3 regions of the Metaplanococcus flavidus genome follow, and region 3 is predicted to be linked to each of the others. Evidence: predicted binding sites of a transcription regulator. Region 3 holds the regulator's gene; each other region holds the start of a gene.
What was found. The regulator LexA, encoded in region 3, represses DNA repair genes until DNA is damaged. The targets are predictions, from matches to a motif close to CGAACATATGTTCG.
Positions count from the first base shown of each region.

Region 1: the regulator LexA is predicted to act here: its motif matches at 1,751-1,764, upstream of ACFQ1X_RS03320 (Y-family DNA polymerase).
Region 2: the regulator LexA is predicted to act here: its motif matches at 1,801-1,814, upstream of uvrB (excinuclease ABC subunit UvrB).

Region 1 is NZ_JBHTKI010000006.1:145,847-149,130, forward strand. It holds gene ACFQ1X_RS03315 (electron transfer flavoprotein subunit alpha/FixB family protein) at 1-414, shown strand, start outside; gene ACFQ1X_RS03320 (Y-family DNA polymerase) at 475-1,731, opposite strand; gene trxA (thioredoxin) at 2,402-2,716, shown strand; gene uvrC (excinuclease ABC subunit UvrC) at 2,764-3,284, shown strand, end outside.
Region 2 is NZ_JBHTKI010000018.1:3,296-6,579, forward strand. It holds gene ACFQ1X_RS11670 (hypothetical protein) at 411-776, shown strand; gene ACFQ1X_RS11675 (competence protein ComK) at 773-1,324, opposite strand; gene ACFQ1X_RS11680 (IDEAL domain-containing protein) at 1,502-1,741, shown strand; gene uvrB (excinuclease ABC subunit UvrB) at 1,883-3,284, shown strand, end outside.
Region 3 is NZ_JBHTKI010000008.1:139,283-142,566, reverse strand. It holds gene glnA (type I glutamate--ammonia ligase) at 1-724, shown strand, start outside; gene ACFQ1X_RS05720 (hypothetical protein) at 913-1,113, shown strand; gene ACFQ1X_RS05715 (hypothetical protein) at 1,278-1,472, shown strand; gene lexA (transcriptional repressor LexA) at 1,599-2,219, opposite strand; gene yneA (cell division suppressor protein YneA) at 2,382-2,699, shown strand; gene ACFQ1X_RS05700 (YneB family resolvase-like protein) at 2,696-3,284, shown strand, end outside.

The sequences.
Region 1 (3,284 bases), on a different contig from region 3:
ATCCAGAATGTTGTCCGCAAATCTGCTGAAGGTGTCGATCTTTCAGAAGCAAAAGTCATCGTGGCTGGCGGACGCGGCGTGAAGAGTGAATCAGGCTTTGAGCCGTTGCAGGAACTTGCTGACCTTCTTGGCGGCGCAGTTGGCGCATCACGCGGAGCATGCGACGCGGAGTATTGCGATTATTCCCTTCAGATCGGCCAGACTGGTAAAGTCGTAACACCTGATCTTTATATCGCAGCGGGTATTTCCGGCGCGATTCAGCATTTGGCTGGTATGTCCAACTCGAAAGTGATTGTTGCGATCAACAAAGATCCGGAAGCGAACATTTTCAAAGTTGCAGACTACGGTATTGTCGGAGACTTGTTTGAAGTTATCCCGATGTTGACTGAAGAGTTTAAGAAAGTAATGGCGTAAAAAAAATAAACGGCCCCGACACAAGCAGCGCTTGTATCAGGGGCCGTTTTTATTTTGGATTTATTTCTGATGTCCGCCGATCAGCCGGGTTCTGGCGATGGCGGTGCCTGCTTCGGTGCCGGAGACGGCGCGGTAGATGGCGGAATAGCCATATTTATTGCGGATCTGGTCCATCGCCGCGCCTAGCCGGCGTTTCTCCCATTTCTGTACTTCAAAGAGACTCAATTGCATCGACGATTCCTCTTCCAGGCTGCCGATTGAAATCGAGATTTGGCGGACGGGCTTGTTGTGGAAATGGTCGTTGAAAATCACCTGGCACACTTTGTAGATCTGCAAGGTTTCATTGGTCGCTTCCTCCAATGACCGGGAGCGCGAAAAGCCGCCGCCGAATGCTGTTTTACTGTATCCGACGCTGAGGTGGATGGTGCGGCCCGCTCTTCTGGCCTGCCGGATCCGCATCGCGATGTCTTCGCACATTTCCAGAATGATCGTCATGATTTCGTCCGTTTCTATGTAATCTCGGTAAAGAATCTGCCCTTTGCCGTAGCTGACCTGGCCGGCGACTATGGGAGAGCCGAGTTCCGACAGATCGATGCCGTTCGCATGCTGGTACAGCTGATGGCCGAGGATGCCGAAGCGCTCTTCCAGCGTTTTGACGTCGGTGCAGGCGAGATCGCCAACGGAAAAAATGCCCATGCTGTTGAACGTCTGTTCCGTGCGGGAACCGATTCCCCACATTTTGCTGAGCGGAGCTATGGGCCATAATTTTTTCGGCACATCGTCATAGGTCCATTTGGCGAAGCCGAGCTGTTTGGCATCCAGATCCAGCGCCAATTTTGCCAACAGCATATTGGGGCCGACGCCGACAGCGGAAGGCAGGCCGAACTGCCGGAGCAGCGCATCCTGGATATGAGTGATGAGCGTTTCTTTGTCACCCCATAACAAGCCGACATTCGTGAAATCGATAAAGCTTTCATCGACGCTGTAGACATGGACCGCATCTTTGGGGACAAATTCGGCGATGAGTTCGGTGATCGCCATGGAAACGCGCAGAAAAAATTCCATTTTCGGTTCCAGCAGCCGGATCCGCGGATCATCAGGAATTTCAAACAGCCGGGTGCCGGTCTTAACGCCAAAGTCTTTTTTCATCTGAGGTGAAGCCGCAAGGACGACGCTGCCTTTCCGCTCCTGATTGCCGACAACGGCGATATGGGCTGTCAACGGGTCGAGCCCTTCCCGGATGGCTGCGCAACTGGCGTAAAAGCCGCGCATATCAAGGCAGACAATGGTCCGTTCAGGCAATTCCTTCATCCTCATATCATCGCCTCCTACAGTAAGAACATTTGTTCTTATTCTATACCTCCAAATCAGGGCGAACAATCCTCTTTTCCGAAATAAACCAATTGCCATCAAATATTGGCGTGAATGATCGATTTTCATTATGTGTATATTTATATATGAATTGAACTAATAATTTTGAGCAATCGATATTCCACAAAACAGCTTGCTTGCCTGGGGGCTCGCGCTGAACTAACTCGGGCTCACCGCCCGAGTGGATTTCAGCACTTCGCTTGGTCCCCTGGGCGTCTTCGCTGTTTTGCTCCATATCTAAGCCATTCTCTTAGCACCGGCGCGGCTCAGGAGCAGGCGAATGCCGACCGGAGCAATAAGACGAGTGATCTTCTCGGCTTATTGCGGGAGGCAAGGTGTGCCAAACGAAGATGGCACCTCCTTTGCGACGAGCTTGCGCAGGAGCATAATCTTGGCACTGTCCATAGCGCCAAAGCGTTATATCTAAACTCATACTTTATTTCAAATAATATAGAGGTGGGAGCAGGTATAAATTGAGAGAGGTGAAAGCATATGAAATTGTTCCGTTTACCTGCCATTGGAGAGGGTAGAGTAGGAATAGGCAAAAAAATAGCTAGTGAAAAATACGCATGCTATAATCGGTTTAGAGTTTGGTAAAACTAAGGAGGAATTATTCATGGCAATCGTACACGGAACAGATCAAAACTTTTCACAGGAAGTATCAGAAGGATTAGTACTAGTTGATTTTTGGGCAACTTGGTGTGGTCCATGTAAGATGATAGCTCCTGTATTGGAAGAGTTGGATGCTGAAATGAGCGATAAAGTAAAAATCGTAAAAGTGGACGTTGATGAAAACCAGGAAACTGCTGGACAATACGGCATCATGTCAATTCCGACGCTTCTTCTATTGAAAGATGGAGAAACAGTAGATAAAGTTGTAGGATTCAGACCAAAAGAAGCATTGGCTGATTTGGTTAACCAACACGCATAATTCTTAACCGGGTCCTGGGTGGCCCGGTTTTTTAATAGGGTGAGAATATGGCAAATGAAATGATTCAACATAAATTGGCTGTCCTTCCAGACCAGCCTGGCTGTTATCTGATGAAGGACCGGCAGGAAACAATTATCTACGTGGGCAAGGCGAAAGTGCTGAAAAATCGCGTGCGCTCTTATTTTACGGGCAGCCACGATGCGAAAACCCAGCGCCTCGTCAATGAAATCGAGGATTTTGAATACATTGTCACGTCTTCCGACAAGGAAGCGCTGATTCTGGAATTGAATCTCATCAAGAAATACGACCCGAAATACAATATCATGCTGAAGGATGATAAATCCTATCCTTATTTAAAAATTACGGGGGAACGGCATCCAAAGCTGATCATTACGCGGCAGGTGAAAAAGGATAAAGGGAAATATTTCGGCCCTTATCCGAATGCCTATTCGGCGAGCGAAACAAAGAAACTGCTCGACCGGCTGTATCCGCTGCGCAAATGCCATCAAATGCCCGACCGCGCCTGCCTTTATTATCATATGGGGCAATGTCTGGCGCCGTGCATCAA
Region 2 (3,284 bases), on a different contig from region 3:
TTTGAGATATGGAGCAAAACAGCGAAGACTTCCAGGGGAGCAACGTTCTTTCATGTCTCGAAGCTAGCGAAGCGATGAAGGGCGAGATCCTTCGGGTTATGATTCCGAGTTATTTAGACGCAGAAAACCGTGCTCCTGAATCGCTGCGCTCCTTCGTCGCAAAGACTTAGCCTCGCAAGCGTCGGCTAATGTATTCGAAGCTGTTTTGCGCAATATCGGTTTTCATTACACCTATCTCGACAAGCTAAAAATCTCTGTGCATTTTGCGCAGAGATTTTTTATGTTTGGCGTATTGCAATTCCGGAAATAGAGAGTACAATTATAAATAAGAACAAACGTTCCCTTTTTATTATGGAAACCACATATCAGTGGTCTGTATAACGGGGCTGATTCGTGAAGGTGGTGAGGATATGCCTTTGATTCCGCAGGAAGAGATTGGACACTTTGAAAACATGATTTATCTGCCCATGGTGCTTACTGTGCTGGAGCGCGACCGGATGCTGTTTGAAAACGGTTCATTCAAACTGAAACGCCCCTACCTGGAATTGGTGGAAGGGGCGATCAGCCTGGTGCAAAAGGAATTGAAAGAAACAAAGATGCATATGCGCAAGCGCCAGATGAAAGTATTGCGAGGCGCTGGAGATGACACCTTTACCGAGTATATATTTTATCACGGAGGTTATGAAGATCATCGGCGTTATTTGAATCTGCGTCTGCGCAACCGTGTAGAGGAACTGATCCGTCTGTATCTGTCGATGGCTGAGTTGAAAGTCTAATCTGAAGGATGTCTTGAGCGAATCGGCATCGGACGCTTAGTGACATAAGTCAATTGCTGCCTTTGCTGATTCTGCGCTTTTTTGAAATAGCGGCGCAAGGACCCTGCAAAAGAATGCTGGTTTCTTAACGCGATGGCTGAAACGTCCAGGCAGACAGATTGGCCGTTACTGAGGTAAACGATGCTGCCGCCGCATTCATCGCTTTCAATCAGATCGATAGCGTCGTAATTGAACCAGACTGAATCTTTATTTTTCGGTGAATGAGTTGGAAAGAAAATCAACGGATTTCCGTAATACTCCCCGATGATGATGGGTGGCTTGTGCTTCACTCCGATCGCTTTTTGCGCATAAAGTGTGGCGCTTTCAAGCGAACCGCGGTAGAAGGAGCACGACCCGGTAATCGTTTTATAGGCGGTTTGCTCCACAATAAACTCACTGCGGTCTTCGAGTACCCGGGTTACGAGACGTGAACCTTCCATGTGTGGAAGCAATGCGTATGTATTATTGCAAACTGTATAGGAAAAGGGATTATAATTCTTTCGGCCCATGATAAAACACCCCCAAAATTTACTTTACTCTCCTTATTATAATAATAATTGGAAAATATACAATCTTTTTAATTGCGAAAATAAAATAATTTAAACATCGTTTGAATTTTCTAAATAATTATTGTTCTTTTTAAAAATTTCATGTATACTAATGAAAAGCATTCGGGGTGAGGTAGAATGGAAAACTATTATTCTTATGCTGATTTCATGAAGGCGATGGCCCAAACCAAGAAAATTTCTGAAGCGGAAAAATTGCTGAACGAGATTTATCTCGATCTTTTTCTTAAGCATATACACCGCTCGCAACAGGAAGAGCAACTCATGAATCTTATCGATCAAGCCCTGGACTCGAACGACCGCAATGCATTCAGTCGATACAGCCAGCAATTGCAGGCTTTGAAATGTGAAGAATCCTGATAAAAAAAGAAACGCTCCTGTGAGCGTTTCTTTTTTTATGCTGCAAAATTATTTGCTAAAAAACATACGTTCGCTTTTTGTTAGGGGATTTTTAGGGCATATGATAAAATAAAGGTATTGAAAAACGGGAGGATTTATACAATGAAACAGGAATTTAATCTGCAGGCACCATATGAACCTGCCGGAGATCAGCCCCAGGCAATCACCGAACTGACGAAAGGAATTTACGATGGCAAGCGGTTTCAGACATTGCTGGGTGCAACGGGGACAGGGAAAACATATACGATGTCGAATGTGATTCAGGAAGTGAAGAGGCCGACTCTCGTCATGGCCCACAATAAAACATTGGCAGGGCAGCTGTACAGTGAGTTTAAAGAATTTTTCCCGGACAATGCCGTGGAATACTTTGTCAGCTATTATGATTATTATCAACCGGAAGCGTATGTGCCGCAATCCGATACTTATATAGAAAAAGATGCAAGCATCAATGATGAAATCGACAAACTTCGGCATTCTGCCACATCATCTCTTTTTGAACGTGATGATGTGATCGTCATCGCATCCGTATCCTGCATCTACGGTTTGGGTTCTCCGAAAGAATACCGTGAACTGGTTGTGTCATTGCGCAAAGGGATGGAAATAGAACGCAATCAGCTCCTGCGTAAATTGGTCGATGTCCAATATGAGCGAAATGACATCAATTTTATCCGCGGAACCTTCCGCGTGCGCGGAGATGTCGTGGAAATTTTCCCGGCTTCGCGGGATGAAAGATGTTTGCGGGTCGAATTTTTTGGTGATGAAATTGACCGTATCCGTGAAGTGGATGCATTGACCGGTGAAATCATCGGCGAACGCGAACATGCTGCTATTTTTCCGGCCTCCCACTTCGTTACACGCGAAGAGAAAATGGTCAAAGCCATTGAAAACATCGAAGCGGAACTTGAAGAGCGGCTGAAAGAAATGCGTGCAGAAGACAAATTACTGGAAGCGCAGCGTCTCGAGCAGCGCACACGCTACGACCTCGAAATGATGAGGGAGATGGGCTTTTGTTCTGGGATTGAGAACTACTCACGCCATCTGACCTTGCGTCCTGCCGGTGCGCAGCCTTATACATTAATTGATTACTTCCCGGACGACTTCCTGTTGGTGGTCGATGAAAGCCACGTGACGCTGCCGCAGGTGCGCGGCATGTTCAACGGTGACCAGGCGAGAAAGAAAGTATTGGTCGACCACGGATTCCGTCTGCCTTCGGCGATGGACAACCGTCCATTGACGTTCACGGAATTCGAAGAGCATATCGACCAGGCGGTTTTTGTTTCAGCAACGCCGGGACCTTATGAGCTGGAACATACACCGGAAATGGTGGAGCAAATCATTCGGCCGACAGGGTTATTGGACCCTACCATCGAGATCCGTCCGATTGAAGGGCAGATTGATGACCTAATGGACGAAATCCGCATTCGGGCAGAACGCAATGAACGGGTATTGGTGACAACTTTAACAAAAAAAATGTCGGAAGACCTCACTGCCTATTTAAAAGAAG
Region 3 (3,284 bases):
CATTAAAGCTTGTGACGACATCCAAACATTTAAATTAGTTGTAAAAACAATTGCCAGAAAACATGGTCTTCATGCTACATTCATGCCGAAGCCTTTGTTCGGTGTCAATGGATCGGGCATGCATATGAACGTGTCGCTTTTCAACGGCAAGGAAAATGCTTTCCTTGATGAAGACGGAGATATGAAACTAAGCCAAACGGCATTCCAGTTCATGGCTGGCATATTAGAGCATGCACAAGGCTTTACAGCCGTAACAAATCCGACTGTCAATTCCTACAAGCGTTTGGTACCTGGTTACGAAGCGCCATGTTACGTAGCATGGTCTGGACGCAACCGCAGCCCGCTTATCCGTATCCCAGCTTCACGCGGCCTTTCGACTCGTGTTGAAGTCAGATCTGTCGATCCTGCAGCAAATCCGTATTTGGCGATGGCAGTATTGCTTGGGGCTGGACTTGACGGCATCAAACGCAAACTGACTCCACCGAAGCCGGTTGACCGCAATATCTACGCAATGAATAAAAAAGAGCGCCAGGCTGTCGGCATTGAAGATCTGCCAGGCACATTGTATGCTGCTTTACAGGAACTTCAGGATGACGATGTGATGACAAAATCATTGGGTGAGCATATCCTCAAGAACTTTGTTGAAGCTAAAGAAATCGAATGGGATATGTTCAGAACTTCTGTACACCCATGGGAACGCGAACAATACTTGAAGATGTATTAATAGAAAAAATTACAGCAGCCTGCGGGCTGCTGTAATTTTAAACTATATTTCATTGAAGTGCGCATAAAAAACTTTGCAGATAGGGTTATAAGCTTTGATATAGTGGTATATTATAAGTGCCGTGCCAATTTAATAACTCGTACTGAATTTTCTTTGTTCGCAAGGAGGATTTTGTTGGAGGTGATTAAATGGCAAAAATTCAAGGGATTGAAAATCTGCTGATTTATCTGGAATCAGTGGGATATCCATTGTCAGAACAGCAAATCAATGAATTTTTATCGGCAAAAAAAATTCCACACAGCAAGCCATATGGAAATATGATTGTATTTGATCGCTCACATATTGAATGGTGGGTGAAAATGCAGCGCAAGACTGACTTATCATTGTAATTTGAACAACACAGGAACTCCGGACTCGCCTGAAATACAGGGCGGCAACGGAGTTTTTGTGTGCAAGAAACAAGGGTTGAGTATTTCTTCCCGGCTCGGACGGTCCACCATTCTATGCTAAACTGTATCAGTAGGGAAGAATCAACGCATAAGGAGGAAATTTTTTGAAAACTTATCAAATTGATTTTCATTTTGATCAAGGCAATACGTTGACGCATTACGTCAAAGCGAGCAGCAAGGAAACGGCCTTGAGCAGTATACCAACAAATGGTACGTATGAATTCCAGGACGAGGCAGACAAGAACAATTATCGGATTACAGTAAACCTGGTAAAATATATAGTCGTTTCTGAACTGTAATATTTTCCAAGTCAATGGATTCGAGAAATGAGCTGCTGACTGCGGCATTTTTAAAAGTTCCAATCGCTGTGAATTAAATTCAAAAAAGAGCCAAGGGAATTTTCCCTTGGCTCTTTTTTACTGACTTTAATGTATTTGGCGATAAACCCCTACGACCTTGCCGAGAATGGAAACAGCGTCCACGATGATTGGGTCCATTGAAGAGTTTTCAGGCTGGAGGCGGAAAAAGTTCTCCTCCCGGAAAAAACGTTTCACAGTAGCTTCGTCTTCCTCGGTCATAGCTACGACTATGTCCCCATTATTCGCTGTCTGCTGCTGTTTGACGATTACATAATCGCCGTTCAGTATGCCAGCTTCTATCATACTTTCCCCCATGATCTCAAGCATAAAGATATGATCATCTTCAGTGCCGTAAGTTTGCGGCAAAGGGAAATATTCCTCAACATTTTCGATGGCTGTAATTGGCTGACCTGCTGTTACTTTACCGATTAATGGCACATGCAGTACCGGGCTTTTGTCAATCAGCGCCTCATCAGTGGTAATGACCTCAATTGCTCTTGGTTTGGTTGGGTCCCGGCGGATCAGGCCTTTGCTTTCCAGTCGTGCAAGATGGCCGTGGACAGTAGAGCTTGAAGCCAGACCAACTGCTTCACCGATTTCACGTACGGAGGGCGGGTAACCCTTTTCACGCACTTCATTTTTAATGAAAGTCAGAATATCTTCCTGGCGTTTCGATACTTTCTTCAACAGTTTCACCTCTTTTAGTAAACTTCTTATTTTCTAATTTAATTATATCAACTTGGGTATTGAAATGCAAACATAGGTTCGAATTTTGTGTTGACAAAAACACCTGTTCGCATTATTATAAGAACATACATTCCGAACGAACATTCCCAGGAGGCGATATTTTTGACATTTATTCAGAAAAACTCATACGTATTTGGATTCTTTTTTCTCATACTCATCCTTTCATTTTACTATGTTCTATCCCATAATAATAATCAGGCCCATACAGTCCAGATGAAGATAGAGCAAGGTGATACCCTGTGGACACTGGCCGATGAATACAGCGGGAATATTCCGCACCATGAATGGATTGATGAAATTATGAGAGAAAATAATTTGACTGCACCTGTCATCACAGCTGGCCAAACTCTGCTGATTCCGGACGAACAGCTGGACTTTGCTCCAGACGACAGCTTAAAACTTGCGAGTGATGCAGAATGAAGAAAAAAGCTTTTCTTTATTGCCGCGTTAGCACAGAAAAAGAGACCCAGGAAACTTCTCTTGACCGCCAGGAAGAAGAACTGATGAAGTTTGCCTTCGATCAGGGATACCTGGTTGAGCAGGTATTTCGTGATCAGCACAGCGGCTATGAAATGGATAGGGACGGACTGCTTGAAATGCTTAACAGCATCAAGACCGATAAAATGGATGCAGTATTCGTTCAGGATGAAACCCGTCTCGGGCGGGGACATGCGAGAATTGCGCTGCTTCATGTCATGAAGAAATACGGCGTCGATGTCTACACTCTGTCCGACAAAGGCCAGATTGCGCTGAACGATATGGACGATATGGTTCTGGAGATATTGGCCATTGTAGAAGAATATCAGCGTAAAATACATAATGCCAAGATAAAGCGGGGCATGCGGCGTGCTGTGGAAAATGGTTATAAACCAGAGAAAAACCTTAAAGGCAAAGGGAATCCGCAAGGACGTGAACGTCTGGAATTGCCTTTGGACCAAATCGTCAATCTGAAAGCCAGCGGTATGACTTTCCATGAGATTGCCGTGACACTGGAAGGTTTCGGCT